2 regions of the Mesorhizobium sp. CNPSo 4661 genome follow, and region 2 is predicted to be linked to the other one. Evidence: predicted binding sites of a transcription regulator. Region 2 holds the regulator's gene; the other holds the start of a gene.
The links. The regulator HrcA, encoded in region 2, represses chaperone genes, less so after heat shock. The targets are predictions, from matches to a motif close to GTTAGCACTCNCNNNNNGNGAGTGCTAAC.
Positions count from the first base shown of each region.

Region 1: the regulator HrcA is predicted to act here: its motif matches at 11,966-11,994, upstream of AC0YKC_RS30730 (co-chaperone GroES).

Region 1 is NZ_JBWGIO010000030.1:25,942-40,041, forward strand. Features, by position in the region: gene AC0YKC_RS30665 (acyltransferase family protein) at 1-537, shown strand, start outside; gene AC0YKC_RS30670 (acyltransferase family protein) at 584-1,753, opposite strand; gene AC0YKC_RS30675 (MFS transporter) at 3,560-4,753, opposite strand; gene AC0YKC_RS30680 (2-hydroxychromene-2-carboxylate isomerase) at 4,812-5,435, opposite strand; gene AC0YKC_RS30685 (YybH family protein) at 5,482-5,847, opposite strand; gene AC0YKC_RS30690 (ribonuclease Z) at 6,195-7,103, shown strand; gene AC0YKC_RS30695 (metallophosphoesterase family protein) at 7,229-7,696, shown strand; gene AC0YKC_RS30700 (hypothetical protein) at 8,995-9,177, shown strand; gene AC0YKC_RS30705 (DUF1488 family protein) at 10,010-10,285, opposite strand; gene AC0YKC_RS30710 (hypothetical protein) at 10,288-10,602, opposite strand; gene AC0YKC_RS30715 (hypothetical protein) at 10,599-10,841, opposite strand; gene AC0YKC_RS30720 (hypothetical protein) at 10,933-11,301, opposite strand; gene AC0YKC_RS30725 (hypothetical protein) at 11,298-11,669, opposite strand; gene AC0YKC_RS30730 (co-chaperone GroES) at 12,049-12,387, shown strand; gene groL (chaperonin GroEL) at 12,437-14,071, shown strand; gene AC0YKC_RS30740 (hypothetical protein) at 14,095-14,100, shown strand, end outside.
Region 2 is NZ_JBWGIO010000007.1:187,760-204,912, reverse strand. Features, by position in the region: gene AC0YKC_RS12700 (low molecular weight protein tyrosine phosphatase family protein) at 1-195, opposite strand, end outside; gene hemW (radical SAM family heme chaperone HemW) at 200-1,372, opposite strand; gene rdgB (RdgB/HAM1 family non-canonical purine NTP pyrophosphatase) at 1,369-2,046, opposite strand; gene AC0YKC_RS12685 (VOC family protein) at 2,046-2,456, opposite strand; gene rph (ribonuclease PH) at 2,722-3,438, opposite strand; gene hrcA (heat-inducible transcriptional repressor HrcA) at 3,658-4,755, shown strand; gene AC0YKC_RS12670 (hypothetical protein) at 4,827-5,024, shown strand; gene AC0YKC_RS12665 (PQQ-dependent sugar dehydrogenase) at 5,142-6,482, shown strand; gene AC0YKC_RS12660 (LysE family translocator) at 6,972-7,589, shown strand; gene cysK (cysteine synthase A) at 7,778-8,758, shown strand; gene AC0YKC_RS12650 (glutathione S-transferase family protein) at 9,215-9,838, shown strand; gene AC0YKC_RS12645 (RNA polymerase sigma factor) at 10,337-11,584, opposite strand; gene AC0YKC_RS12640 (YciI family protein) at 11,596-11,964, opposite strand; gene AC0YKC_RS12635 (RidA family protein) at 12,203-12,664, shown strand; gene AC0YKC_RS12630 (saccharopine dehydrogenase family protein) at 12,613-14,346, opposite strand; gene AC0YKC_RS12625 (thiol-disulfide oxidoreductase DCC family protein) at 14,417-14,869, opposite strand; gene AC0YKC_RS12620 (hypothetical protein) at 14,981-15,106, opposite strand; gene AC0YKC_RS12615 (hypothetical protein) at 15,109-15,255, opposite strand; gene AC0YKC_RS12610 (YciE/YciF ferroxidase family protein) at 15,653-16,159, shown strand; gene ku (non-homologous end joining protein Ku) at 16,241-17,095, shown strand; gene ligD (DNA ligase D) at 17,108-17,153, shown strand, end outside.

The DNA of each region.
Region 1 (14,100 bases), on a different contig from region 2:
GTCATCCTGGGTGGCGGGGCCCATTGGGACGGCACGATCGCGGCTCCCGCCCGGATCGCCTTTTCCTTCTTCCTCGGCGTTTATCTGCGGCGATATGCGACCGGAGACAGCCGGGATGGCAATCTTTACATGCCGATCCTGCTGGCGCTTTGCGCGGGACTGATGATCTTCCGTCCCGCCGGAAATGCGCAATTGTACGACCTTGCGATTATAGTGCTGGTCTGGCCCTGGCTTGTTCTCACGGCTTCCCGCTTGCGGCTCTCGGGCTTCTGGCGCGCGATCGCCCTTTTCTCGGGCAACATCTCCTACGCCATCTATGCGCTTCACACGCCGTTGATCAGGATTGTGAATGTCTTGGACGAATCCATCACTGGAACCCAGTGGGATCAGCACGGCCTGCTATTCGTAGTGGGAACATCCATTCTCGTCATCGCGGTCTCGGCGCTTGCGCATTATGTCTACGACAAGAATGTCCGGACGCTGCTGCGGCATCTGCTTTCATTGCGGCGCGCACGCGAGGGGGTGACGCAGTTCTAGCCGATGCCCTGCCGCGCCGGCGGCGATCGACGATGCGCCGCCGATGCTACTCGGCAGGACTTGGCTTCAGCAGCGGCTTGCGGGCGAACCGGCGCAGAACCGTGCGACCGAGTTGCTGGCCAGGCATTTCGATGACCCTGTAGGTAACGAAGGACAGGACGCAGACCACCGGCAGCACAATCGCCAGCACGATGGCGAAGCGCAGCGGCGGCGCGAGGCCGTCGCCAAATCGGGCAATGATGAATGCCGCGACTGGCTGCAGCACCAGCAGGTGGATCAGATAGATGCTGTAAGACAATTCGCCGAGCACACGGAACACGCCTCCGCCCAATGCGACGGCGATCGTTCGCGCCATGGCACCCGCCGTGCCGGGCAGCATCCGGTAGAGGACAAGGGCAAAGAACCCAAGCACCAACGCTTCGCGTATCAAGAACTTCGAGAGGCCGTAGCCGTCGCCGAAGGGGATGGCCGCAAGCGCCATGGCCAAGGCCAGATGAAGCAGTGGCCGCGGTTGCCTTTGCGCCAGGACGCCCGCCAGAAGCATGCCGCACAGGAAGACCTGGATCTTCAGCGGCAGCAACGACGGCATCGGGAAATGGACCGAGATCGCATTGAGGATCATCACCACGAAGGCGCCGAGAGCCGCCACGACTATCGCGCTCCAGACCCAGTCGAAACGGCGCACCAAAAGCATGAGCGCCGGGAAGACCGCGTAGAACTGCATTTCCAGCCCGAGGCTCCAGTCGGGCAGCGGCGTCCGGTAGGCAAGGTTCGGGGAAAGGCCGAACAGGAATGTCAGGTGGGCGGCGATGTTCTTCAGGCTGCTGTCGAGGAAGCGCTCGGGCGCCTGCGGCACACGGCCCAGGAATGCGTCGATGACCGTCCGCGATTCATAAAGATACGGGCCGAGCGCCAGCGCGAAGAACATCATGACGTAGAACAACGGCGCGATGCGGAAATAACGCCGCGTCCAGAATTTCAGCCAGGTTTCAGGCCTTTGCCAAGGCTCCTTGTCCTGGCGCAACTGATAGTGGAACACCATCAGGAAGCCGGACAGCATGATGAAGAGATCGACGCCCAGCGCAGGGTCGCCAAGCACCGGGAGATGCCAGCCTGTCAGGAGCAGGCAGTGACCAACCAGCACCCACAACGCGGCGGCAGCGCGAAGCCCATCCAGGCATTCGATGCGCGATGAATCGGTAAGGCTATCGTTCATGCTGCACTGCAGCATGGCGAGCGAGCCCAGAATGTCAACCCTCGATGGTCTGTCAGCTGAAATTTGATGCGGTCACGCGCGTCATATCGGCCCACCTAGTCCGGCTTACGGGCTGAGGCTGGATCTGAGCAAGGGGAGGAATACCCGCTGATGGTGTGGGGCTTTGGCCCGAAACTCTGGGTAACAACCTGACCAGTTTCGCGATGTTGCGAATGGCCTATTTGGGGCCGCAAGCCGACCGTCCGCCATTGGGGGAGTTCAGCGACTTGCTGCCATTCGGCAGCCGAAGGTGTGGCCTTAAGTCGCAAACTATCGGCTTCGTATAGCAGGGCCTGGGGCTTCATTGATGCCGCGACCAACACCATATGACGACCCATAGCCTTTCAAAACGAGAAAAGCTCGCCTCGGAGCGGTCGCGCTGCGGCCGTCAGTCCGGTATCGGCTTATGAACTAGGAACCTGAAGACCATCATGCGTGAAAATATCAGACTGACTTCGAGAGACGTCCCCCTCATCCAACTAGGCGTCTATCAGTGCCGCTTCCCGGTAAGCGAAGACCCATCAGTGCCCGGCGGTTATCGTTTTTGTGCTGGGCCAACTTCGGCGGATCGCGTCTACTGTGATCACCACCACAGCATCGTGACTGCCCTCGACCCTCGTCGAGCCCGGCCGGGTCGCCTCTTCGCTCAACGACGCGCCGCGTAGGTCACGTTGGGGGGTGCCGTCCGCGCTTTGGCGTGTGTCGCTTCGTCGTCGAGCATTTCCAGACCTTGGCGCACCTGATGTCGCCTATCGCGAGGGCTGCCTGGTCCGTACGGATTTTCATCTTCGTCCAATCGACGGCGTGAAAAGCCGCCGGGGGAAATGTCCATGTTGGCCGCCGGCCGAAGGTGAAAGTACGGCAACTTCCAGGCTTGGCGAGAATCGGCGGGCGGCGAGATCCAGGCGCAGTGCCGACTGACGCTTCGCGCCGCAATCAGAGCTGGTTCAGCAGGCCACGGGGAAGGTCCAATGACTTCTTAAGCCAGTTGCGTCGCGGGGCTTCCGCGGCTTTCTGAAATGGCAGTGCTGAGCACCCTTCCTGCATTTTCGTCCACGAAGGGCTATTAAGCACCATGTCGCAACGCGCGAGGTGACCTTGCCCCGCCACGGCCAAACAAGCGAAACTTCCCGCGGGAAACATCTGACCGTCACCTCGACAGGACGAGGCTGAGGCAGCCCTCGGTATCCGGGTAGCGCCGCCAGGACAGTAATCGGCGATCCTGTTCCAGGAAAAAACGTTCTGGTCGTTTTCGCAACGAGCGAGATAGCTATTGGGGCCTGTCGCCAGACAGGAGTACTGGCCCAACTCGAACTCACCATTCGGGGCGAGACACTTCGCGTCCGCCGAGCTTGCCATAGCGACCCCGGCGAATACCGCGGCAGAAACGAACAATCTGACGTTCCGTTGCTTCAAATGCATCCTCCAATCGGACTGATCGCATTTCTGGATTGCGGCATAATTCTGTTCTGGCCTTCAATTCAATAAGCGACGATGCATGGCAGGCGGTCATCGACCAGATCGATAGCCACGTCAAAGCGCGACCGACTAGAGCGTCCATTGCGGCGGGTCACTTCGGGGCCGAGAACGGACCGTCTAATATCGGCAGCACATCGCCGAAGCTGCCGTGGCAGCAGTCACTGGGACCAGTAGTAAGCGATTGATGCGCCGATCACCGCGCCGGCGACGAATCCACCCACCAAGTCTGCCGTGCGGACCGTTGGTGATCACCGCGCTATGCAGCAACACCATGGCCTGGGATATCACCTAAGGTTTGCCTGTGCGTTCTATGTCGAGGGAAGTGCCAGCCGATTGGCCTGCAACGATACGGCGGAAGAACCACAGAATGACTGGGCAGACCAGGAGCATGACGGCGCCGAAGTCGAGCGCGGCGCTTGCGGAACCGAACGACGTGGAAAGCTTTCCGCCGATCGCGGAACCAACCGGGCTTCCAGCATAGAAAACCGTATAGAATATCCCCATTCCGACCGCCCGTGTCTTCGGCTCGAGCACACGCGCAGGAAGGCTCATTATCGCCCCGGCAGGCAAGCCGCAAACGGCCCCGACGGCAATGACGACGGGAAGCACCTGGTCGCTTCGCGACAGAAGAACCGTCAACAGCGCAAAGCCAATGCAACCTGCGACAACGATAGCTTCGCCGCGCTTGGTCAGATCAGCGAGGAAGCCCCCGACGGGAACCGAAATTGCCGTGAGCCAGAGGACGATGCTGATCGTTGGTCCAGCTGCAGCCATGGACCAACCTTGCTCGACGAGCATCGTTGGGCCGAAACTGAAGATCATCACCAAACCGAGATTGTAGAGACACCAGATCGAGCTAGCGGCAATCACCGCACAGACCGTTTCCGAGGTCACACTTCCTCGTTCGCCTTCAACGGAGGCGGCCGCCTCCGGCTCGTGGTAGAAAAAGGCCATGAGGACAAGGCCGATCAAAATCCATCCTGCGACAGCAAGGTTGACGAGATGAAGGCCGAACCTCGTTGCGATCCATGGCAGGAGCATGAGCGAGATTGCGATGCCCACCGGCCACGAGTTAACGAAAATGGCCATCGCTGTTGCAATTTCGCGGCCGGTGAACCAGTCGGCGACCATCTTGGTCATCAGGACGCTCAGGAGAATGCCGCCAGCGCCGGCGATCAGTCGGCCTGCGATTTGCACGCTCCATGACGCCGACGAGGCCATCAGCAATTCGCCTGCCAGCATCGCCAGGAGTCCCGCAAGAACCATCGCCTTGTCGCCATAGCGGCGTCCGATGGTACCACCGGGGAAGGCGAGCAGGACGCCCGGAGCAAAATAGACCCCGATAAGGACGCCGATGTCGGCCAGGCTCGCACCGAGGCTTTGGCTAAGCTGCGGCGCTACGGCCCCTACGCTGCCAAACTGGAACGCGAAGGCGGCACGAGCGACAAACAAGACAGCAAGAATGGTCCAGCGGCGCGGCACTTGAATCCTCCCTAGGACTGACGATCGGCGCATGGTTTTCACCAAATGCGTCGCGGGCTCAGTCCCGTCCACCATTGTTCAACGCTTGCAGATCATGTCGGCCAACGGCCCAGGCCAGCGCCTCTTCGAGTCTGTCGTCACCCCAAAACGTTTCGCCATCCACGACGAAGGCCGGGGAACCGAAAATGCCATAGCTGCGGGCCGCATCGGTTTCAGCCTTGAGCCGCTCGTGGGCACGGGCGCCGTCGGCCTTGGCAATCACATCATCGACATCCTGACCGAGGGGGGCCAGCACATGGCCCAAATGGGCGCGGCTACCCAGTTCCATGCCTTCCAGATACCATGCCGAGAAGCTTGCGATGGTATAGGCCTCGCACCAGCCCTCTTCGGCCGCTACCATGGCGATCCGGTTGGCCAGAAGGTCCGGATCGGTCGGCCAGATGGGCGCCTTGACATAAGGCACGCCGTGCGTCGCCGCGCGCCGCTCCACATCGCGCCACATGTACTTCACCTTTGCCGCCTGAGTGCGGAGGGCAATGTTGTTCTCGGCCATCACGGTTCGGACATTGAAGGGGCGCCATCGAACGGCAACACCCGACTGTTTCGCCATCGCGGCAATGCGCATCACCGACAGATATGCGTAGCCGCTCCCGAAGAAATAGAAGAAGTCGATCTGCTTCATTCCCACCGCCTCCACGGCCGCAGCCGATTCGACACGAACCAATGCCTCAGTCGGTGCTGTTAAGGCTGCACACGCGTATGAGCCATGACCCGTCGGGCTGCCGCTCGAACACGTCGACTGATGTACCGTTGCCGACTTCTAGCCCCTCGGTGTACGTGGCCAGGCACCAAGCCAAGTCACCAGATTTGCCCGCGTGCATCACTGTCATCTTCTTGTCGGTCGCCTCGCTGTGCCCGTTCGTCCAGGTTGCGTGGAGGGCTTCGATCGCGTCGCGGCCCCGAGCAGGAGGCGCATAAGGCGAATGTAATTCGGCATCGGCCGTAAACATCGCGCCGCATGTTTTGGCGTCGCCGGCCCGATAGGCGGCCACGTAGGCATTCCAGAAAATCTGCAGTTCCTCGTGGATCGACACCGCCGGCCCCTCCAGGGGTGAGATTGCTATATTAGCAATTTCTCAGACATGCGACAATTCTCCCATGCGGGGTCGGCCGCCGGCCATCTTCCCATCTAACCGTCATCGCGGTGGCCCCATGGTGGGGGTGTCAGTCTCCCTTCTGGCAGTTTGCGACCTCACACCGCGCACATGTGTCCGCTTACGGGATATCGCAAAGGCGGGCTCTACGTCTGAGTTAAGGCGCAAAGCAGCCGTTGAAGTGGCCCCGGCAAATGATCAGGCCATCGTCCATGAGATCGATTCACGTATCAAAGGGTGTTCCCGCAGGCCCTTTGCTTGGTGGTTCATGAGGTTACACTGGCCTCATGACCTTCAAACTGACATTCCTTGGCACCTCGGCGAGCGTGCCCTCGGCCGAACGCAATCATCCAAGTCTCCTCATTGAATCCGGAGGCCAGCGGATCTTGGTTGATTGCGGCGAAGGTACTCAGCGACAGCTGCTGCGTGCCCGAGCCGGCTTCAGGCGGCTCGACCGTCTGCTTCTCACGCATGCGCACTTCGATCACGTGCTCGGGATTCCGGGGCTGTTCTCGACACTTCGGCTCAGGCAGAGCGAAGAACTCGTGTCCGTTCACGGAAGCCGGGAAACCCTCGACGTCGTTGCCCGCATGCTCGCGGGTCTATGGGGCGAAGGTCGGTCGCCGATCTCTTTGGATCTCGTGCCGCTGACGCCGGGTTTGGTCGTCGACGCAGATGAGTTCAGGATCGACTGCTTCCAAGTCCGACATCGCGATACCGATAGCTACGGGTTCGTATTCGAGACGCCGCCGCGTCGACACCTTCGCCCGGACCGTTTGGCGGCGCTGGGTGTGCCGGATGGTCCAATCAGAAAGGAACTGGCGGAGGGCCGCTCCATCATCCTCTGCGATGGCAAGGCGGTTGCACCTGAAGAAGTTCTTGGGCAGCCCGAAGGCGCCAAGAAGCTCGTCATTATCGGCGATACCGAGACCACCGATGGTTTGAGAGAACAGGTACGCGGCGCCGATTTGCTGGTCATCGAAGCCACGTTCCTTCAACGAGATTCAGGCATGGCCCGCGAGTACGGCCATCTCACAGCGGCGGAAGCCGCATCGGTGGCGGCGAACAACCATGTGAAGCAACTCGTTCTCACCCACATCTCCGGCCGCTATTCTGATGAGGAAATCCTAGCCGAGGCCATGCAGACGTTTGCGAACTCCGCGGTCGCAACGGATTTCACAATCCTTACGGTCTAGGGGCGCGTATTCATAAATTCAGAATGTCCGCTTTTGAAAGGTAAAGTGGACTCGCGCCCCCGGGTACGGGGCCTAGATCGATCGTATCTGATCCCAAAGCACTTTGGGTTCCCATAGCTCGAACGATGACATTCAGGATCGGCATCATTTCGGACACACACGGCTTGTTGAGGCCCGAGGCAGAGCGTCGCCTAGCCGGTGTCGATCATATCATTCACGGCGGAGATATAGGCAGGCCAGAGATCATCGCCGCGCTTCGAAGGATTGCGCCGGTCACCGCCATCAGAGGAAACGTGGACACCGGAACCTGGGCCGCGCAGTACGCTGAGACTGAGCTCGTGCGGCTTGCGGGGCGAACGGTCTATGTGCTTCACGACTTGAAGACGCTGCAGATCTCGCCGGCCGCGCTTGGCATCGACATGGTAATCTCGGGCCACTCTCACATTCCAAAGATCGAGACTGTCGATGGGGTGCTCTACTTAAATCCCGGCAGCGCCGGCCGGCGGCGCTTCAAGCTGCCGATCACGTTGGCGACGGTCGATGTCACGCCTAGCCACATGCAACCAGTCATTCACGAACTCGGCGACGCTTGATGCGTCGCACGCACCCTGAGGCGAATTGGACGCCAAGAAATGTCTGGAATGGGCTGAAAGCTGAACATGTGCTTTCGGGATATTTGGACCAAATTGCCAACCTTTCCATCGAAGGAACCGCACTGGGGATGTTGCGATCGTCCCGGCCGGCGCTGCGGCACTCGCGGCAATAGATGATTTTCAGATGATCTAATTGCAGGCAAGGCTGATCGGGACCGAACCCGCCTGGCCAGCGCGGCGACGTCACGCACCGCCCTGCGCTCGCAGGGGAGGCAACAATAAACCGATAGGCCTGTGCCAGCCGCAAGCTTGCCGCCGAACGCGCCTCCGAAAACGGGTATTCCTTGCCAATGGCGATCTCCTAGGAGGTCGCCCATCCTGATATTTGTCTTGGCGCTGGGTTTGGCAAGAGCCCGCCCGAAGGGATTAGAACGGGCTCCAGGCCTCCCAACATGACGCGAACTACTTCGCGTCCGGCATTTGGTCCAAACCGGAGCCGTGCTCGAATGTTCCATTAGAAAGATGCCGATGCTCGATGAGGGTCGACGCTGACCGCAGATCGGGCCGTCGGCCGCACGCTTGCCCGTGCCGCAGCTTTCCCTGCCGCGAGCATGCGGTCCGACAATTCGGTCCCTTCCACGGCGCGGGCCAAGTGAAGAGCGCCAATGTGGTCGAAAAGACGCCCAGCGCAACGGCCTCCGGATCGTCGGTCGGCGGCAATGCATTAAACGCGCTCGGCGTTGGGATCGACAAGCCTCTGCATATCGCTTGCTTTCTCGTGCGTTTTGACCGCGGAACAACCCGCCCCATGGGCAGGCCTACGATGACGCCTGGGTCACGCCACCAGTGGCGGCTCGTCAGTCAGACTTCCGGCAAGATGGAGCTCCCTGAACTTGGCGATTGGGGCTGACGATATGCCGAACAGATCCCAGCGCTCGAATCTCAGCCGTCCTTTCGACCGGCGACCACAACCACAGCCCCCATCGGCAAGACGCACGACAGCCATGCGTGTCGGGTAATCGAATCCTTTGAACGAGACGATCCCGCCATCCGCAATCCACAAGTTCGATCCTAGCGGTTCCAGCATGTCGCTAAGTCCAATAAGGCGCTAGCAGCGCGGTTCACCTGGCTAGGTACTGCCACGACCGCCATGCGTAGCACTTTGGAGTTAGGCCCGAACCGCAAAAGGAGCTTTCCAACTGAGCTACACCTCAATTGCGGTGGTGTCTCAGTTTCGAATTGACGGGCCTCCGAGGCGGTCATTCAGCTAAGACCTGAAACGTGCTATGATTCGGCACATGGGCAAAAAGGCGAAGCGAAAGCAAAAGCAAGCAGTTGAAGCCCTTTTAGATGGCGAACGGGAGCGAGAGGCTGACTTCTACGCTCGTAAGGTCGGCATCACCCGAGACGAAGCTCTCAGGATCATTAATGAAGCTCACAAGCCGAAGCTCTCGATAGTTCCGAAAGACAAGGGCAAATAGCTCTTTTAGGCGGCCTTCTTTTTGTAAGGCCCGCCACTGCCGGGTTTTGGCGCAACGGTGTCCATCTTCTCGCATAGACACGCCAGCGGGCCTTGGCCGTCGTCATTTCCAGCGTCTTGGCCTGCTGCCAGTTTCGTGGACACCTGGATAAGGTGTTTGACGGAACTGGAGAGTGGGAATGCAAAGAAGGACGTTCAGCCGCGAGTTCAAGCTTGAGGCGGTGAGATTGATCAAAGATCGGGGCGTGGCGGTGGCCCAAAGCTCGGCCTTCTGCGCTGACGTAAACCAGATCCGTAACGTCACCATGCAACACCTCCTCATCCTCTCACATTAGGAGTATTGCGGCGACCCTTGAACCCACCGGCGCAAAACTGCCGTTCGGCAGACGACAAACGGAATATGGGTGGGTGGCCGGATCGGCTTCTTGAATCGACTTTGGCGAACTGCCTCGTAACATATTGATAAATAACGATTATATTAGTCGCAGAGGGTGTGAGATTGCAAAAGAAAATCAATGGTTTAGCGGATGGTTAGCCAACCCATATCCTTCGTATGATCTCGTATGGTCTGGCGAACCTAAAGAACGGGAGGGCGACTAAAAAGGTATGGATGAATGCGTATTGCGCGGCCGCTTTGGGGCCGGAAGCAGAGGGTCCGGTTCTGAAACGAACTGGCCAGAAAAGTGCCATTCCGTTGGCAACCCCATCCAGGACACAACGACGTTGCTGGCCGTAACCCGAAAGCTGACACTCGACTGCGGCGCCGCCTTGGCCGTTTTTTGCGTCAGGAGTTGACTTTCATGTCGCAACAGAACGTTCCTGATAGGACGCCCCTACCGGAAATCCGCGGCAGTCAAGGTGTAGGAACTGCGGCGGTCCCGGGAGTAGGCTTTGCCGGCAACCTTGTGGATGGATGATCGCAAGGTGTCGAAGGCTGACAGGTATTTTGTTTCCGACGCCGCTGTCCCGGCCAGAGCGCTGTCGGATTTTGCCAGCGCCTCGATCTCGACGAAGAAGCGCACTTCGAACATGCCGTCATGGCCAGTGAAGCGGACGGCGTTGCGGGTTTCGTCAAAGCTGCGGCTGGGGTTGGGAAACGAGAGCGTCATGACTAGCCCGCTGCTGTCTCGTGCGGGACAATTGGCGGCGCGGCAACCCGCGCCCTGCGGCGCTCGGTATTGCCCCGGTTGAGGGACAACATGCTGCGCGTCGCATCCGAACGGTTGAGTCCGGTCATAGCAACGCCGTCCTCATGCGCCGGAATACCGGTGAAGACGCGATAGACGGTCCAGGAACGATCCGCTTCGACGCGGCGGCCATATTGACGGTTTGTGAAGTCGCGTCCCGGCGCGCCACCCTCGTTTTCCCAGATCCGAGGCGCGGCGGCATTGCGCTGCCGATCGGTTTCGGTGTTGCGGGCATTCATGATGCTGGCCTTTCCACATTGACCGCTTGCGTGGCGAGAGCGCCCGAATAGAGTGCTGCGCCATTCGCGTCGGCGATCGTCATGGCGTCTGGCCGTGGGGGCATGTTCAGGGTCTTGGCCAGAAACCTGGCGATTTCGATCGCATCGTCGAGGTCGACCGCTTCCACGGTCTCGCGGCCGATCAGGGTATGCGCATCGTCCGCTTCCCTTGTGCGATAGAATTCGATCAGGATCTTCATCGCCCGTCCCGCCGCGTCAGTTCTTGCCCCTGCCCTGCCGCGCGGCGAACTGATGTTGGCGGCAAGCCTGGTCTGGGTGCCGAACACGCTTTCAGCTTTGGGCAGGACCTTTTCCTGCTTCGGCTTCCTGATTTCCCGGCTGGAGCGTTTCTGTCCCTTTGGCATGTGCGAACGTCCTTTCGATGAGTGTCATGGCGTCACCGGGCGACCTGTCGACCGATTCGAGACTGTCCTGCGTCGCCACCCGTTCATGACGTTCGCCGTCGCTGCGGATGCGGTATTGCAGCGAATCTCCCCTCGGCGGGAGCGTGGCCGTGATGCGGTAGATTTCCGCGGTCGTTGAGAACGTGCCAAAGCCGCCCTTCAGCCGGACAGCCTGTTCTACGGCAAACAGATGCGTTGCAGCTTCGCGGCGGATCGGGCGTGTGTTGCGTTGCATCAAGGTGGTGGTTCTCGTCATTGTCTCTGGTCCTGCTCCAGTGCGGCTTCAAGCGATGCCGGATCGATCGGCACCATCTGCTGCGTGGCTCCGCCGGCGGAGATCGCCGGCAGGTGAATGAAGGTGGCCACGCGGCGCCATGCGATCAGCGAAGCCCCTTCGAGGGCTTCCTCGTCTTGATCGACGCGATACTCTCCAGGTGGTTGCGGCGTATCGAGGCCGGGCAGCGAAAACGCCGCCCTGAAGCGAACGATTGAGGGTATGGTGCGGCTGGTCATCAATTGCGGCTTTCCGCGGAAACGCACGGCGCCTTTCCGTATCATTCCCACTCGAACCGCCGGAACGATGCCCGACGCTGCCAGTACATCCGTGGTCAGCGTCGGTTTCATTCCAGGGTTCGAACGGGACGAAATGTGCGCCGGACCGGCGCATGCACTCGTTTTCGAGAATTGGTGGTGAATGGCGGGGCTCTGACACAAAGCCAACTCGACCAAATCAACGAACTTTACATATGCGCCTCAATTGAGTTGCAAACAAGGTCGCGACACTTTTTATTTGAGCTTTGAAATAACAAATCGGCATCCGTGAAATTCAAGGTGGCAGAAAGTTTTCCGCCAACGCCAATGAATTTCTGCGCGGCTCGAAATTATTTCATTCGATTGTTTGGGCATCCACGAGAATTAATTCTGGCACTCCTATCTATCGAGTGCCAACGCGCCTATACAGGAGCAGCGGCCGCCCATGCCGGCCCCAGAAAGAAGTTCCCCCATGAAATTCCGGCCACTCCACGACCGCGTCGTCGTCCGGCGCGCCAAAGGCGACACCAAATCCAGAAGTGGCATCATCATTCCCGACAATGCCAGGGAGAAACCTCAGGAAGGCGAAGTGATCGCCGTCGGCCCGGGCGCACGCGACGAAAGCGGCGCCTTGATCGTGCCCGATGCAAAAGCCGGTGACTTCATCCTGTTCGGCAAATGGTCGGGTACCGAGGTCAAGATCGACTGCGAGGACCTTCTGATCATGAAGGAAGCCGACATCGTGGGGATCATCGACAAGAGCGAGACCGGCATTGTCGACAAGACAGTGGCCGTCAAGAACGCCGCCTGACCGGGCACGCTTCACGGCTCACTCCAATTTTTGAATGGGATGATCAATCATGTCTGCCAAGGAAATCAAATTCTCCACTGATGCCCGCGACCGCATGCTGCGCGGCGTCGAGCTCCTCAACAACGCAGTCAAGGTGACGCTCGGCCCCAAGGGCCGCAACGTCATCATCGACAAGGCTTACGGTGCGCCGCGCATCACCAAGGACGGTGTGACGGTGGCCAAGGAAATCGAGCTTACCGACAAGTTCGAGAACATGGGCGCGCAGATGGTGCGCGAAGTGGCTTCGAAGACCAATGACCTTGCCGGTGATGGCACCACCACCGCCACGGTGCTGGCCGCTTCGATCCTGCGCGAAGGCGCCAAGCTCGTCGCCGCCGGCATGAACCCGATGGACCTCAAGCGCGGCATCGACCAGGCGGTTGCGGCTGTGGTCAAGGAGATCCAGGCTCGGGCCAAGAAGGTCAAGTCCTCGGCCGAGATCGCGCAGGTCGGCACCATCGCCGCCAATGGTGATGCCAGCGTCGGCGCCATGATCGCCAAGGCGATGGACAAGGTCGGCAATGACGGCGTCATCACCGTCGAGGAAGCCAAGACCGCCGACACCGAACTCGACGTCGTCGAGGGCATGCAGTTCGACCGCGGCTATCTCAGCCCGTATTTCGTCACCAATGCCGACAAGATGCGCGTCGAACTGGAAGAGCCCTATGTGCTTATCCACGAGAAGAAGCTCGGCAATCTGCAGGCGATGTTGCCGATCCTCGAAGCGGTGGTGCAGGGCGGCAGGCCGCTGCTAATCATCTCCGAGGACGTCGAAGGCGAGGCGCTCGCCACGCTGGTCGTCAACAAGCTGCGCGGTGGTCTCAAGGTCGCGGCTGTCAAGGCGCCGGGCTTCGGCGATCGCCGCAAGGCGATGCTGGAAGACATCGCCGTGCTCACCGCCGGCCAGATGATCTCGGAGGATCTCGGCATCAAGCTCGAAAACGTCACGCTAGAAATGCTCGGCCGCGCCAAGCGCGTGCTGATCGAGAAGGACACCACCACGATTGTTGATGGCGCCGGCACCAAGGCGACGATCCAGGCGCGCATCGGCCAGATCAGGGGACAGATCGAGGAAACCACCTCCGACTATGACAAGGAAAAGCTGCAGGAACGGCTGGCGAAGCTCGCCGGCGGCGTTGCGGTGATCCGCGTCGGCGGCGCCACCGAGTCGGAAGTCAAGGAAAAGAAAGACCGCATCGACGACGCGCTGAACGCCACGCGCGCTGCTGTCGAGGAAGGCATTGTTCCGGGCGGCGGCGTGGCGCTGCTGCGCGCCAGGTCTGCGCTCAAGGGCCTGACCGGCGCCAATGCCGATGTGACCGCCGGCATTTCGATCGTGCTCAGGGCGCTTGAGGCGCCGATCCGACAGATCGCCGAGAATTCCGGCGTCGAAGGTTCGATCGTCGTCGGCAAGCTTACCGACAGCAAGGATCACAATCAGGGGTTTGACGCCCAGAACGAGGGCTATGTCGACATGATCAAGGCCGGCATCGTCGACCCGGCCAAGGTGGTGCGCACTGCACTGCAGGATGCCGGCTCGATCGCCGCGCTCTTGATCACGGCCGAGGCCATGATCACCGACATTCCTGCCAAGGATGCCGCGCCTTCACCTGGCGGCGGCGGCATGGGCGGAATGGCATACTGAGACCCTGGCGCCAGGATAAGCCCGTGCGT
Region 2 (17,153 bases):
CAGCTTGGCGCGATGCGCCTTTTCCATGACGAAGATGACGTCGGCCCAGGCGACAAGCTCATGCGTCAGCGGGTTGTCGGCATCATGATTGGTGCCGGCCGATTCGACCTCGATGTCGGGGCGCCTGGAAAACACCTGCTCGGCGGTGGGGCTGCGCAGGCGGTTTTGGCTGCAGACGAAGAGGATTTTCTTCAAGCAGCTACCTGGCCAAATCGGCAACCACCGCATCCAGCACGATCATGCCGGCGCTCGTGGCACGCAGCCTCGCATTGCCGACCGGCGCCACCAGACCTTCCTCCTGCAGCACCGAAAGCCTTGCGGTCGAAAGGCTGCGCCCGGCAAACGTCTCGTAGCGCTGCAGGTCGATGCCTTCGGCAAGCCTTAACCCCATCAGCAGGAACTCATCGGCTTCCTCGGCGCGGGTCAGGATTTCGCCGCCGGTGACGCCGTGCCCTTTGGCCTCGACCAGATTGGCCCAGGTCTCCGGCATCCTTTCCGCTATCGTCACCGTGCGGCGGCCGTTCTCGACGAAACGGCCATGCGCCCCCGGTCCGACGCCGACATACTCGCCATAGCGCCAATAGGTGAGATTGTGCCGGCTTTCCGCGCCCGGCCGGGCGTGGTTGGAAATCTCATAGGCCGGCAGGCCGTGCGCCGCCGTCACTTCCTGCGTCAGCGCATAGAGGTCGGCGGCGTGGTCGTTGTCGGGCAGCGTGAATTTGCGCGCCGCGTAAAGCGCATGGAAGGGCGTGCCCTCCTCGATGGTGAGCTGGTAGAGCGACAGGTGGTCGACGGTATAGCCGATCGCCTGCTCCAGCTCCGCCCCCCACGCCTCCGGCGTCTGGCCGGGTCGCGCATAGATCAGGTCGAAGGAAAGCCGCGGAAAAATCTCTCGGGCGAGGCCGATGGCATGCAGCGCCTCCTCGACATTGTGCAGCCGGCCGAGGAAGCGCAAATCCTTGTCGTTCAGCGCCTGCACGCCGAGCGAGACGCGGTTGACGCCGGCGGCACGATAGCCGCGAAAGCGCTCGGCCTCGACCGAGGACGGATTGGCCTCCAGCGTCACCTCGATGCCTGCCGGCACGGTCCAGTTCTTCGCCACAGCCTCCAGCACCGCGCCGACCGTTTCCGGCTTCATCAGCGACGGTGTGCCGCCGCCGAGGAAGATGCTGGTCACCTCGCGCGGGCCAGTGCGGTCGCGCATGGTCGCGAGCTCGGTTTCGAAGGCGCGGGCAAAACGCTCCTGGTCGACCGGCTGGTGGCGGACATGGCTGTTGAAGTCGCAATAAGGGCACTTGGCCGCGCAGAACGGCCAGTGGATATAGACGCCGAAGCCGGGGCTCCGGTCGAGCGGTATCGTCACTGCGCTCATGCGGGTCCTGATCGCGCCAAATCCAGGCGTGCCAGATCCAGGCGTGCCTGCGCGAATTTCTGGAAGGCGCGGGCGCGGTGCGAAAGCGCCGTCGCCTGGCCGGGCTTCCAGCCATGCTTTTCTTCCGCGCTCATCTCGCCAAAAGTCTTGTCGAAACCATTGGGCAGGAACACCGGATCGTAGCCGAAGCCGAGCGTGCCGCGCGGCGGCCACACCAGCCTGCCTTCGGCCTCGCCGCGATAATATTCGGCCTCGCCGTCGGGAAAGGCCAGGCAGATGACGGCGACGAAGCGGCCGGTGCGCTGGGAAGGGTCGGTCGCGCCGGCCTCCTCGAGCGCCGTTTCGGTCTTTTGCATGGCAATGCCGAAATCCCGGCTGCCATCTGGCTTCTCGGCCCAGTTGGCGGTGTAGACGCCGGGCGCGCCGTCCAGCGCGTCGACGCAAAGGCCTGAATCGTCCGACAGCGCCGGCAGGCCGGTCGCCTTGGCGGCCGCGTAGGCCTTGATGTAGGCGTTCTCCTCGAAGGTGGTGCCGGTCTCGTCGGGTTCGGCCAGGCCGTATTCCTTGGCCGACTTCGCCTCGAAGCCGAACGGCGCCATCAGGTCGGCGAATTCGCGCAGCTTGCCTTCATTGTGGCTGGCGATGACGATTTTCTGTCCGTTGAGGGAATGCATCAAAAACCCCAGATCCTTGGCTCGGCGAATTCGATCGAATTGCCCGATGGGTCCCGGATATAGATCGAATGCCCGCCCTGCGGCCACTCGAAATCGCTTTCGATGGCGATGCTCCTGGCCGTGAGATGCTTGCGCCATGCGGCGATCTCATCGGCGCTTGCGGCGAAGCAGAGATGTCCCTCGCCGGCCGTGCCATGCGGCGGCACTTTCAGGCGAGCGTCGGGCGCCGGCGGGATCCTCGTCGCCTCGGCGTTGAAGAGAAGCAGCACGCCATTGCCGCAGCGGAAGAAGACATGGCGGCCTTCGACCTTGCCGAGCGCCTCGAGGCCGATGATGTCGCGATAGAAGGCTTCCGCCGCGGTCAGATCGGTGACGTAGAGGGCGGATTCGAGGATTGCGGAGGGTATCACGAGGCCCCCCTCTCTGCCCTGCCGGGCATCTCCCCCTCAAGGGGGGAGATTAGCAGCTTCGATGCCGCCGCGCGTTCTGCAACGCTGGAGATTGGCGAAAGTCGGTGTGACATCCAATCTCCCCCCTCGAGGGGGGTGAGGAGCGGTCCGCGCAGCGGACGCAAAGCCAATTGCTTGGCTTTGCGAACGACGAACGCCCGGAGCGACAGCGAAGGGCCGGCGCCGGCAGGCCAGAGAGGGGGGCCCAGGCTCGGCATCCGAAAACCTACGCCACCGCCATCTGCTGCAGGCTAACCAGCCGCGAAATGCCCTTCTTCGCCAAGCCCATCAGCGCCGCGAACTGCTCCTCGGAGAAGGGCTCGCCCTCGGCGGTGCCCTGGATCTCGACGATGCCGCCCTTGCCGGTCATGACGAAATTGGCGTCGGTGCCGGCCGAGGAATCCTCAATGTAATCGAGATCGATGACCGGCTGGCCGTCATGGATGCCGCAGGAAATCGCCGCGACATGGTCCTTCAGCACCTTGGCGACGCTCACCATCTGGCGCGCTTCCATCCAGCGCAGGCAATCGTAGAGCGCCACCCAGCCGCCGGTGATCGAGGCCGTGCGGGTGCCGCCATCGGCCTGGATGACGTCGCAGTCGACGGTGATCTGCTGCTCGCCCAGCGCCTGCAGGTCGACCACGGCGCGCAGCGAGCGGCCGATCAGCCGCTGGATCTCCAGCGTGCGGCCGCCCTGCTTGCCGGCGGAGGCCTCGCGCCGCATGCGCTCACCGGTCGAGCGCGGCAGCATGCCGTATTCGGCCGTCACCCATCCCTTGCCGGAATTGCGCATCCAGGCCGGCACCTTTTCCTCCAGGCTCGCCGTGCACAGCACATGCGTGTCGCCGAACTTCACCAGGCACGAGCCTTCGGCGTGCTTGGAGACGCCGCGCTCGAAAGAGATGGCGCGCATTTCGTCGGCTTGGCGTTTGGAAGGACGCATCGAGGCCTCTTGTCTTTCTTCTTATTTCGGAATCGTGGCCGGCTTGTAGACGCATGCGGCGCAAGTCGCAAAGGAAAATGGGGTCGCAAAGGAAAACGGGCCGGTTGACCCCAAACGCAGCACCGTGGCCGCAAACGCGGCACTGTGACCGCAACGCGGCACTGGGTTGCGCCGGTGTGGCTTAAGTCTATATCTTTCAACAGGAGGTTTCTCGCCGGTATGAACAAACCAGTCGATCCGACGTCCCAGAGTCCCGGGTTTCAGTCGCCGGTCCTTCAGTCACTCGACATGCGCTCGCGCGATATTTTCCGGCGGATTGTCGATTCCTATCTGCGCGACGGCGAGCCGGTCGGCTCGCGCAGCCTGTCGCGCATCCTGCCCTCCTCGCTGTCGCCCGCCACCATCCGCAACGTGATGAGCGACCTCGAGCATCTCGGCCTGATCTACGCGCCCCATGTTTCCGCCGGGCGGCTGCCGACTCAGACCGGCCTGCGCTTCTTCGTCGACGCCTTCATGGAGCTCGGCGACCTTTCCGACGAGGAGCGCCGCGTCATCGAGGCGCAGGTGCGCGCCTCCGGCTCGGGCGCGACGCTGGAGCATATGCTGACCGAGGCCAGCCAGATGCTGTCCGGCATGTCGCGCGGCGCCGGCCTCGTGCTCGCCTCCAAGAACGAGGTGGCGCTGAAGCACATCGAATTCATCCAGCTCGAGCCCACCAAGGCGCTCGCCGTGCTGGTGTCGCAGAACGGCGATGTCGAGAACCGCGTCGTCGACCTGCCGGCCGGCACCACCGTGTCGCAGCTGCACGAGGCCTCGAATTTCCTCAACGCCCACATCCGCGGCCGAACACTGGCCGAGGCACGGGCGGAAATCGCCCGCATCAAGGACGAGACCAGGGCGGCCCTCGACACGCTGTCGCAGGATCTGGTCGAGAAGGGCCTCGCGGTCTGGGCCGGCGCCGAAAGCGGCCTGCCGGCGCGGCTCATCGTGCGCGGCCGCGCCAACCTCCTGGAAAACGTCACCGCCCAGGCGGACATCGAATTGCTTCGCCACCTGTTCGAGGACCTGGAAACCCAGGACGGACTGCTGCAGCTGCTCGACCTCGCCGAGGAAGGGCCGGGCGTGCGCATCTTCATCGGCTCGGAGAACAAGCTGTTTTCGCTGTCCGGCTCGTCGCTGGTCGTCGCCCCCTATCGCGACAAGGACGCCCGCGTCGTCGGCGCGCTTGGCGTCATCGGCCCGACCAGGCTGAACTACGCCCGCATCGTGCCGATGGTCGACTATACGGCACAGCTGATTTCGCGCATGCTGCGCTAGGTGTATCGATATCCAGGTGAGGCCGGCCTGACCTGAATCTCGACGCGGCTGAGGGCGCAAAGGAGAAAAACATGGCGCTGGAATCGCTCAAGGCCCAGATCGACCTTCTGCTTCAGGAAATGATCAATCAGCCCGAGGACGAGCACGAGATCCAGGAACAGTTGCGCGAGAAATTGCGGGAGCTGCGCGCCATGGGCCTGCCCTTGCCGGCCGACCTCGTCGAGCTGGAAAAGCGGCTCGACGACGACCTGGATGCCGAGGAGGCCTGAGCCCGGCGCCTCGTCAAATCCGCGTGCGCGAGCTTCTCTTCTAGATCGGGCGCCCAATATGTCCTGGGTCCGGGCGCCTGATCGATTGAGGCGTGTTGGCGGACGACGGAGAACAGCATGATGCGGATCGCCGGCCTTGCGGGCCTCGCGCTGGTCCTTGCCACCGGCGCCTTCGCGCAGCAGGCCGATCAACCCTTGCTCAGCGGTGAAAAGGCCTTCGGCGACTGGAAGGCCGACCGTCCGGGCGTGCGCCGGCTGCTGAAGCCTCAGGACCTGCAGAAACCCTATGTGACGGAGTCCGCCTCGAACGGCGGCGGCGTCATCGATCGCCCCGAAGGCGCCAAGCCGAGACTTCCGCCGGGCTTCTCGGCCGAGCTGGTCGCTTCCGGCATCGACAGTCCGCGCGTCGTGCGCGTGGCGCCGAACGGCGACCTCTTCGTGGCCGACAGCCGGGCGAACCAGGTCCGTGTCTACCGTCTGGCCGAGGGCAGCGCCAAGCCTGCCGAGGCGTCGATCTTCGCCAAGGGCCTGACCCGGCCCTACGGCATCGCCTTCTACCCGCAGGGCGACAAGCCGCAGTGGGTCTATGTCGCCAACAGCGACAGCGTCGTGCGCTTCCCCTACCGCGACGGCGACCTCGAGGCTTCGGGGAAGCCGGAGACCATCGTCGCCAAGATCCCGGCCAATCATCACTGGACGCGCGACATCGCCTTTTCGCCAGACGGCAAGACGCTCTATCTGTCGGTCGGCTCCGGCTCCAACATCGCCGAGGATATGGGCGCGAAGCCGAAGGGCGGTGTCGAGGCGTGGGCGAAATCGCAGCCGCTGGGCGCGGCCTGGGGCTCGGAGGAAGGCCGCGCCGACGTGCTGGCCTTCGACCCCGACGGCAAGAACCGCAGGACCGTCGCCACCGGCCTGCGCAACTGTTCCGGCATGACCGTGCAGCCGGCGACGGGCGCGCTTTGGTGCGTCGTCAACGAGCGTGACGAGCTTGGCGACAATACCCCCTTCGAATACGCCACCGCCGTGAAGGACGGCGCCTTCTATGGCTGGCCCTGGTATTATATCGGCGACAACGAGGACCCGCGCCACAAGGGCGCGCGCCCCGACCTCGCCGGCAAGGTCACGGTGCCCGACGTGCTGATGCAGGCCCATTCGGCGCCGCTCAACATCGCTTTCTACGAGGGTGACAATTTCCCTGCCGACTACAAGGGGGACGCCTTCGTCGCCTTGCACGGCTCCTGGAACCGCAATGTCCGCACCGGCTACAAACTGGTGCGGCTGAGATTCAAGGACGGCAGGCCGACCGGCGAATACGAGGATTTCGCCACCGGCTTCGTCATTTCCGACGACGCGGTCTGGGGCCGGCCGGTGGGCATCGCAGTGGCCAAGGACGGCGCCCTGATCCTCACCGAGGACGGCAACGGCACGATTTGGCGCATTAGCTATGGTGGGTAGCTGTTTGGGATGACTGCCGTTGTCGAGCGGCAAGGCATTCACCGCTCATTTCCATGAAATCAGCGCAAACGCTGGCGATTTGCCGAAGCCTCCCCAACCTCGTCATTCTAGGGCGGAGCAAGGAGCGAAGCGACGCGCGCAGACCCTAGAATCCATGCCGTTACCTTGGCCGAAGGATGCAAACGGCGTAGAAATCTGCACCATTGCGGCGCGTCGAAGTCACGGCATGGATCCTCGGGTCTGCGCGCGTCGCTTCGCTCCTTGCTCCGCCCGTGGATGACGACTGGGTGGGCGTCTCGGCCAATCTCCAAGCTATGCCACCACCCCACCAACGCAGACATAGCCGACCGGTCAAAATTCTTCTCGCTGCGGAAACCAACTCCTTACATCGCTGGCGCAACGAATCCCGCCGTGAGGGAATTACCGTCGAACCGACATCATGATAAAAGCCCGGCTCTAAATCGGTTCCTACGGCCAGTTTCCAAAACCATGACACTCACCGGATTCCTCGCTTACAGCGCCGCGCTCGGCGTCGCCGCCGCCATTCCGGGGCCGGGCGTCACGGCGCTGGTCGCCCGCGCTCTCGGCTCCGGCTTCCGCTCGTCGCTGGCCATGTCGTTCGGCCTGATGCTCGGCGACCTCACCTATCTCACCGCCGTCGTGCTCGGGCTCGCCTTCGTCGCGCAGACCTTCGGCATGGTCTTCCTCGCCATAAAATGGGCCGGCGTCGCCTATCTCGCCTTTCTCGCCTGGCGCTTCTGGACCAGCGGCATCACGCCTGAGACCGTCGAGGCGCGGAAGGCCAAGGGCGGGCTGGTGTCGAGCTTCATTGCCGGGCTGACGGTGACGCTCGGCAACCCCAAGACGATGATCTTCTATCTCGCCATCACGCCGACCATCGTCGACCTGAAGACGATCACGCTTGCCGACTACGCCATCCTTGCGATGATCACCGTGGTGGTGCTGTTCGTGGTGCTGGTGCCTTATCTGGTTTTGGCCGCCAAGGCGCGCTGGTTCCTGAAATCGCCGCGCGCGCTGAAGGTTCTGAACCGTACGGCCGCCGGCTTTATGATGGGCGCGGCCGCGGCAATCGCGGCGCGCCAATAGGCTCCAATCTCAACCCGTCCCGATCTCGGCCAAGCCATTCCGAAATCGGGCCATTTCGGAAAATGCATTTCCGGTCACGGGCGCTTTTGAGCAATCGCCCCACTCGGATATTTTCGGGCGCCGGCCTATCTTGCGCGGCTGAAAACCCTATTCTGTCTGCCTGTGCCTTTGCCTTGGGAGTGAAACCAATGAACAAGCCCGTCTCTTCCGCGCGCGTGCCCGGCCGCGGCCGCGTCTTCAATTCGATCACGGAGACGATTGGCGACACGCCGCTGGTCAGGCTGGACAAGTTCGCCAAGGAGAAGGGCATCGTCGCCAACCTCATGGCCAAGCTCGAATTCTTCAACCCGATCGCTTCGGTCAAGGACCGCATCGGCGTCGCCATGATCGAGGCGCTGGAGGAAGCCGGCAAGATCGCGCCCGGCAAGACCACGCTGATCGAGCCGACCTCCGGCAACACCGGCATCGCGCTCGCCTTCGCCGCCGCCGCCAAGGGCTACAAGCTGATCCTCACCATGCCGGAGACCATGTCGGTCGAGCGCCGCAAGATGCTGGCGCTGCTCGGCGCCGAGCTGGTGCTGACCGAAGGCCCGAAAGGCATGAAGGGCGCCATCGCCAAGGCCGACGAGCTCGCCGCCACGCTGCCCAATGCCATCATCCCGCAGCAGTTCGAGAATCCGGCCAATCCCGAGATCCACCGCCGCACCACGGCCGAGGAGATCTGGAATGACACCAATGGCGAGGTCGACATCTTCGTTTCCGCCATCGGCACCGGCGGCACCATCACCGGCGTCGGCCAGGTGCTGAAGAAGCGCAAGCCTTCGCTGCAGGTCGTGGCGGTCGAGCCAGAGGCCTCGCCGGTTCTGTCGGGCGGCCAGCCCGGCCCGCACAAGATCCAGGGCATCGGCGCCGGCTTCGCCCCGAAAATCCTCGACACCTCGATCTATGACGAGGTCGTCAGGGTCTCGAACGAGGATTCGGTCGCCAATGCCCGTCTGGTCGCCCGCCTCGAAGGCGTGCCGGTCGGCATCTCGTCGGGCGCCGCGCTCCAGGCGGCCATCGTCGTCGGCTCGCGGCCCGAGAACAAGGGCAAGAACCTCGTCGTCATCATCCCCTCCTTCGCCGAGCGCTATCTCTCGACCATCCTGTTCGACGGGCTGGGCGCTTAGGCGCGCATACCTCGGAGAGTGACTGCAACGGCCCTCACGGTCGTCATCCCAGGGCGAAGCAGGAGCGAAGCTCCGTCGCGTAGACCCTGGGATCCAGTCCGTGACCGTGGCCAGGGAATACCACGGTCCAGAATGGATACCGTCTGTCGCCACAGTTTGCGGACACTAGCGGAGCTGCTGTTCGTCACAGAAAGATTCGCAACGCTGTGACGCCGAGACGTCACGGCATGGATCCTCGGGTCTGCGCGCGTCGCTTCGCTCCTTGCTCCGCCCGTGGATGACGAAGTCGGGGACTCCTCGGTCAATCCCAAGAGCTTGCGGACAAGCGGCACTCTCCGGATGATCCCTGGCTGGACTGTTCAAAAAGAACCCGTGGCCGGCGCTGCCCGGCTTGAGGCGGGCGCGGCTTCCGGCTCATATCGCCGCCGCCCCAATCGGCCGGCGGGAGGATTTCTCATGTACAAGCTTTATACGCGCCCGGGCAGCGGCGGCTTCGTCGTCGAGGCGGCGCTTGCCATGGCCGGCCTGCCCTTCGAGCACATCGATGTGCCGAAGAAAGATCCGCCCGATCCGGCCTTCCTCGCCATCAGTCCGCTGAACCAGGTGCCCGTGCTGACGCTGCCCGATGGTCATTCGCTGACCGAATCGGCGGCAATCTGCATCCTGCTCGCCGAACGTCATCCGCGGGCCGGTCTCGCGCCGGAAGCGGGCTCGCCCGGCCGCGCCGATTTCCTGCGCTGGCTGGCCTTCATGTCGTCGGTGCTCTATCCGGCGGTCCTGCGGCTCTATTACGCGCACCGCTACACCGCCGATGGCGAAGGCCTGCAGCCGGTGAAGCAGGCGGCGGTCGCCGAGATGGATCGCGGCTTTGCCATTGTCGACCAGGCGCTGGCCGGCCGCGACTGGCTGGCCGGCGAGACGCTGTCGCTGGCCGACATCTACCTGGTCATGCTGGTGGCCTGGCATCCCGATATCGAGAAAGCGCGGGCCGCCTGGCCGAACATCGAACGCCTGTGGGCGAGGCTGCGCCAGCACGAGCTGATGCGCAAACTGAACGCAACGCATGAGATGTGGGCCTAAAAAAAGAGCGCGGCGGTCTGGCTCGACAGGTCGCACGCCTTGGAGATTGGCCGGAACGCCCATCACCTCGTCATCCGCGGGCGGAGCAAGGAGCGAAGCGACGCGCGCAGACCCGAGGATCCATGCCGCGACTTCGAGGCACCGCAACGGTGCGGAATTCTGCTCCGCTGCGGTCTACGATCAAGGTCACGGAATGGATTCCAGGGTCTCCGCGCGTCGCTTCGCGGCTGCTCCGCCCTGGAATGACGAGGTTGGGAGGCGCCAATCCCCAGCCGAAACGCCAATCGCGGTCGTCATCCACGGGCGGAGCAAGGAGCGAAGCGACGCGCGCAGACCCGAGGATCCATTCCGTAACTTCAGAGCGCCGCTGCGCTGCAGAATTCTGCTCCGCTGCATTACACGGCTCAGGTCACGGAATGGATTCCAGGGTCTCCGCGACGCCGCTTCGCGGCTGCTCCGCCCAGGAATGACGAGGCTGGGAGGCTTCCGCCAATCCCCTCAATTCCCAACAAGCCTCGCCTTCTCGCCCTGCAGGAAACGCCGCAGCGCCGGGTCGCGCTCGAGGCCGATGGCCCGGTCGTAGGACTGGGCCGCGTGCTTCGTATTGCCCAGCCTGGCCAACAGCCCGGCGCGAGCGGCCCAATAGGGCTGGTAGTCCTGCAGCCGCTTGTCCTCGCCCAGCACGTAGAGCGCCGCCAATCCGGCCGTTGCGCCCTCGGTCTCGGCGATCGCCACCGCGCGGTTGATCGCCACCACGGGCGAGCCGGCCACAGCCTGCAGCGCGTCGTAAAGCTGGCGGATCGCCGCCCAGTCGGTGCCGCCGCCGCGCCGGCGCGCCGTATGGGCGGACTGCACGGCGGCCTCCAGCTGGTAGCGGCCGATGATGCCCCTTTGCGCGGCGCGCACCAGCAGGGCTTCCGCCTCGTCGATCAGGCCGTCGTCCCAGAGCGCGACATCCTGCTCGGCCAAGGGCACGAAATCCCCTTGCGGGCCGCGCCGCGCCGAGCGGCGCGCCTCGGCGAACAGCATCAGCGCCAGCAGTCCCAGCGCCTCCGGCTCGTCCGGCATCAGCGAGGCGACCAGCCGTCCAAGCCAGATGCCTTCGGTGGCGAGGTTGCGGCGCCTCGTATCGGTGCCGGTCGCATCGGACCAGCCTTCGGCGAAGGTGGCGTAGATCGCCTCCAGCACGGCGCCCAGCCGGTCGCCGAGCTCCGCCTGCTCCGGCACGCGGAACGGAATTCCGGTCTCGCGGATGCGCGCCTTGGCCCGCACCAGCCGCTGCCCCATCGTCGCCGGCGAAACCAGGAAGGCCGAGGCGATCGTCGCAGCGTCGAAACCGAGGATGGTCTGCAGGATCAGCGGCGCGCGCACGCCGGCTTCGATCGCCGGATGGGCGCAGGCGAACATCAGCCGCAGCCGGTCGTCGGGCAGCTCCTCGCCGCTCATGCGCGCCTCCATCTCCTCGGCAATCAGCTGCAGATGATCGCGGGCCGCCTCGCCGGTCAGCCGCCGCCGCACCGCGTCCACGTCGCGCCGGCGCGCCACCGAAAGCAGCCAGGCCTCCGGCTGCGCCGGCACGCCGGTCCGCGGCCAGCGTTCGAGCGCCGCCGCGAAGGCGTCGGCCAGCGCGTCCTCGGCGCCGGCAACGTCGCGCGTGCGCGCCGCCAGCCAGGCGACCAGCTTGCCGTAGCTGCGCCGGGCGGCCGCCTCGGCCGCCGCCCGCGCGATCTCCGAGCGATCGTCCATCACAAGGTTCGCTATGCGGCGGCTATGTACTCGGCCATTTCCCATATGGGCCGCACCTCGACCGTGCCGCTGCTGGACGCGGGGCAGCGCGCACCCCATTCGATGGCCGTGTCGATGTCGGCTGCCTCGATCATGTAGAAACCTGCCAATTGCTCCTTGGTGTCGGCATAGGGGCCGTCGAGCACATTGGTCTTGCCGTTCGCCATCCGCACCGCGGTGGCCGCCTGGGTCGGACGCAGCCGCTCGCCGGCGATGTAGGCACCGGATGTCTTCAGCGCCTCGGTATAGGCGCCATAGGCCGCGAGCACCTGCTGGGTCTGCTCCTTCGGAGCGTTCGCCATCGCGGCTTCGTCATTATAGATCAAAAGCATGTATCGCATGGTCTTCTCCCGTTTCTTGAAGGCCGCATCGTCGCGTGCCGGTCTATGTCGTGCGGCCGCGGCCGATTTCGACAGGCGTCGGAAAAATCTTCTTCTTCATCGCGCGATTCCGCAAGAACCAGGCTCTCCGGGCAACCACGGCCGATCGCGGAATGCTTGAGCAATTGGCAGCGCCGCCGCTCGGCACTATCCTTTTCTCTGGGTCGGGACGGATCGCGCGCGAGACGGGAAAAAGACCATGGAACTTGTGACCCACAAGAAATTCAAGAACGGCCGGCTGATGCCTTGGGGAAAAGGAACGGTCGTCAGCGGAGCGAAGGGGACCGTCTATCTGTGCGGAAACACGGCGACGTCGGACGACTACGATCCAATGGGCAAGGCCGGTGGTGGCTTCGTCGGCGATGCGGCGGCGCAATGGTGCGCCGTGCTCGGCAACATCAAATCCGATCTGGAGGAACTCGGCAGCGGCCTCGAACATCTCATCAGGCTGACTTTCTTCGTCAGGGGGCCGTTTCCCGATGGCGGCGTTCTCGGTTCGCCCAATTTTCGCCTGGACGTGCTGGACGAGTTCTTCGCCGAGCATTGTCCCAAGCACTGCAGCTACAACAATCCGCCGCCCTCGGAGGTGATCGGGGTTGCGGCACTTGCTCAAGCCGATATCGTCATCGAAATCGTCGCGGTCGCGGCGCTGCCGGATTGAGCTTCGCGACAGCCAGCTGCCGGCACAGACTCGAGCCAGCCGCGATAGCGCACGATCAGTCCGGCGAGCGGGTGCGATATCTCGACATGGAAGCGGAAGCGGCCGTCCTCCACGGTTTCGTATGCGTTCGAGCGCGGGCAAAGCCACATCGGCAATGGCAGGCCGAGAAGGCTCCAGCGGCGCAGCACGAGCGACAGGCGGTTCTCCCCGGCCACCAGCGCCATGGCAAAGGTCAGCGGGCCGAAACCTTCGCAAAGCAGCTGCTCCGAACGGCCGCGCCCGGCGAATTGCCGGCTCGAAAAGCCGTGCGTTCCAAAAGTCCGCGTCCAGGTCTCGCCATCCGCGTCGATGTCGAAGCGCACCTTGACCGCAACATCCGTCCCGGCGGCGGGGAAGCCGATCAGCCGCGCGACAAGCCGGCTAAGCATGCCATCGTCGCGCTCCACGCTGGCGCGCCCTTGCGCCATAACCGCGCCCTCATGCATGGCCCGGACCTCGGCCGGAAGGTTTTTCCACGCATCGCCGAGCAGATCGGGATAGAGCGCCTTTCCCTTGCCGGTATCGTCCCTGAAGCCGCTATGGATCGTCTTGCCGGCGAAGAGCGCTTCATAGTCCTCCAGCTCGACGTCGCTCACCGCCGCCCGCGCACCCGGCGCCGGCATGCGGCCGTCGAGCGCCTTGCGGACGATCGCCGCGACCGCCATGGACGGGATCAGCGGCCCGTCATCGCCCTCGGCCAAAAGGTGCCAGGACCGCTTGATCGGCTTGCCGGCTTCGTCCGCGCCTTCGGCCGCGACGAACATGCCGCCGCGATGCTCGCCCCATGACAGCCGGTTGGTCGCCCAATGCATCAGCGGCGCCAGCGGCGACAGCGAGCGGATGAGGCCAGTACGCGCCAGCCATGCCAGGCCGATCAGCGCCCGGTGCAGCACCTCGGGCACCGGCCCGGCGCCCATCCAGATCGTGCTCGCTTCCGGCCACAGCGCCTGCAGCGCGCGCAAATCTGGCACGTCGACCAGCGAAAACAGCGTGTTCCTCACCGGCACGCGTCCGGGCGGCGCGATCGTGTAGCGCATCTGCTCGGTGAGAGGGTAGCCCTCGGCCGGCCTGCCGTCGCGCAGCAGCCGCACCGGCCGGCCGGCATAGCTCGCGATGGCGCGGATGACGTTTTCGCCGACGCCGGCGAAAGGCGACGGCGCGATGCCACCGCGGATCGTGTCGACGCGCGCCATGCCGGCCGAAAGGCGCCGCACCACCGCTGCCGTCAGCACCGGGAAGCTCGACACGCCCGAGAGCACAAGGATACCGGCCGCCCTGGCCGCCGCATCGAAGCCGGCAACGCCGGCGACGAACTCCGAACCGTCGGCAAGGTCGAGATAATGGATGCGCGCTTCGATACAGGCTTCGATCAGCCGGTAGCGACCCTCGCCATAGGCCTGGAATGGGCCGCTGGCGTCGACGACAATGTCGGGCGCCAAGGCGAGTTGCGCGCCGAGGTCGCCGTCGCGGTCGAACGCCGCCGGCGCCAGCCGCGCCTTGGTATCGCCTCGACCCTTGCAATAGGCCGCTGCCTTGGCGAGCGACCGGCCGGCGATGATGAGCTCGAGGCGAGGCTCGTTCTCCAGGAGCTGGACGATGCGTCCGCCGAAGGTGCCGTAGCCGCCGACGATGAGAAGCTTCATAGCCTTGCCCCCAAGCCAGTCCTGCCGCAATTCCGGACGGAAAACCGTTTCACACTTTTCTGGAATTGCTTTAGCCGATCAGCCGCTCCCGCAACTCGGCCGAAGGAATGTCGCAACTGTCCTTGCGGCCGAACAGCGCGTAGCGGTTCTTGGCGATGCGGTCGTAGAGCCAGTCGCGCAGCGGCCGCGGCAGGATGAGCAGCGTGTTGGTCGCGCGCCATGGCCAGCCGAGCGTGGACATGACCGCGACGAAACTGTCGAGCTTCGTGAAGGCCGCGCCGTCGATAATGGCAAGGTTGCTGTCGTAATCGTCGGTCGGCAGGCCGTGCTGGCGAAACAGCGCCTCGCCGAGCGGCGATTGCGCCGTGGCGAAGCGGAAGCGTTTTTCCCGGTCGAGCCTGAGGATAAGCTGGACGAAGCCCGAGCAGAACACGCAGACGCCGTCGAAGACGATCAGCGGCAGGCTTGCGTCATAGGCCTGGCTTGGAGAGGCGGGACGGTTCGGTTCGGGCAGGTCGGTCATGGCGGCCCCGGCTGCTTGTGTCCCTAAAGCAATTCCAGGAAAAGTGTGAGCGGTTTTCCGTCCGGAATTGCGTCAAACTAGGGGGAGACACTAAGCCAGCCGGCGGCGGCGTCAAAGCCGCGGCGTTGTCGCACGCCAGTTGGCGGCGAGCGTCAGGCGCTCGGCGCGATAGGTGGTGGCGCGCTGGTCGGCGGCAGGCCGGCAGATGCGGCTGTGGTGGGCGCGTTCGCGAGTCATGATCAGTTCGCGCTGACGCCCAGCGAGTTGCCGCGGCGCGCGCAAGCCGGGCCCGGGCCGCGCATGTAATAGCGCTCCGGCCGATAGGTCGGCGCGACGAATTCGCGAATGGCGGCGGCGTAGCCGGCGATGTGATTCCAGAAGTTCATTTTCCTTGGTCCCTGTCCCGCTTTCGGATGTCCCGTCCGAATTGATCGAGAGCATAGCGTCGAGGCGTGAATAGTCGGTGAACGTGATGTTAATTTCTGGTCCGAAAGTCGTTGCATCGTGGCCGGATTGCGGCTGATTCGGGGTCTTTCGGTGCCTTTCGTCGCGATTCCGTTCCGTGTGACTTTTGCATCACATATGTTTCGTTCCGATGTCGCTTGGACGCGCTTGTGTTTCACGTTCGTGCGGCGCGGGGAAGTTTCCTTTCGCGCGGCCCGATGGGCTGGAACCTGTCAAAGAAGACAACGTTGACCTCGCAAGGCCGGGGCGAACCTGGCCATGTTGACGGCTGTCCGCCGCGCAACTTTCCCACAACGCGAAACATGGAAGGCAACCGCCATGGGCTTCTTTTCGAAAGACATCAAGACGCTGGACGACCTCTTCATCCACACGCTGCGCGATATCTATTATGCCGAGAAGCAGATCGAGAAATCGCTGCCGAAGATGATCGACAAGGCGACCGATCCCCAATTGAAGGCCGGCTTCGAGAAGCATCTCGCGCAGACCAAGGGCCACATCGAGCGGGTCGAGCAGGTGTTCGAACTGCACGGTGTCAAGGCCAAGACTGTCAACTGCCCGGCCATCGACGGCATCCTTGCAGAGGCTGACGAAGTCAGCGGCGATGTCGACGACAAGGAAGTTCTGGATGCAGCGCTGATCGCCTCCGCCCAGGCCGTCGAACATTATGAGATAACGCGCTACGGCACGCTGATCGCCTGGGCCAGGCAGCTCGGCCGCAGCGACTGCGCCAACGTGCTGGCCAAGAACCTCAAGGAAGAAGAGGCGACCGACCGCAAGCTCACCGAGATCGCCGAAAGCAAGGTCAACCTGCAGGCCGCCGAATAACAGGCCGCGTGGCCAGCCTCCCCGGAACCCAAGCGAACCCCTGTCCGTTGCGGTTGAAACCGCATCGCGCAGGAGTTCGCAATGGCACCACGTCCGGCCTGGAAGGGCTATCTCAAGCTGTCGCTGGTCACATGTGCCATCGAGCTGACCAACGTCGTGACCCATGCCGAGAAAGTCTCGTTCCGCATCCTCAACCGAAAGACCGGCAACACCGTCAAACGCATCTATGTCGATGCCGGGACCGGCAAGCCGCTCGAAGAGGGCGACGAGATCAAGGGTTATGAGGTGAGCGACGGCGATTTCATTCATATCGAGGAGGACGAGATCGAGGCGGTGCAGATCGAATCCTCGCACACGATGAGCCTCGACGGTTTCGTCGAGAAATCGTCGATAGAGCAGATATATCTCGACACGCCCTATTATGTCTCTCCGGCCGACAAGGTCTCGGAAGAAGCCTTCGCCGTCATCCGCGACGCCATGGCGGCGAGGAAAATGGCCGGCCTCGCGCGCATCGTGCTCTACCAGCGCGAGCGCCCGGTGGTGATCGAGCCGCTCGGCAAGGGCATGGTGCTGACCACCTTGCGCTATGACGACACCGTGCGCCGGCCGGCGACGGTGTTCGAGGACATAGCGGCGGCGAAGACCGACAAGGAGATGATCGACCTCGCCCAGCATATCATCGACGGCAAGAAGACGAAGTTCGATCCGTCGAAATTCGAGGACCGCTACGAGGACGCGTTGCTCGAGCTGATCCGCGCCAAGAAGGCGGGCAAGAAGGCGCCCAAGGCCAAGGCGCCGCCGAAGCCCTCCAATGTGGTCAACCTGTTCGACGCGCTGAAGAAAAGCCTCAACGCGGAAGGCGGCGGCAAAGCCACATCGAAAGCGGCGGCCGGGAAAAGCAAGAGCAAGCCCGCGCCGAAACGTAAATCCGCATAGGAGAATGGCGCCATGGCCGGCCTCGAGCAATATCACGCCAAGCGCGATTTCAGGAAAA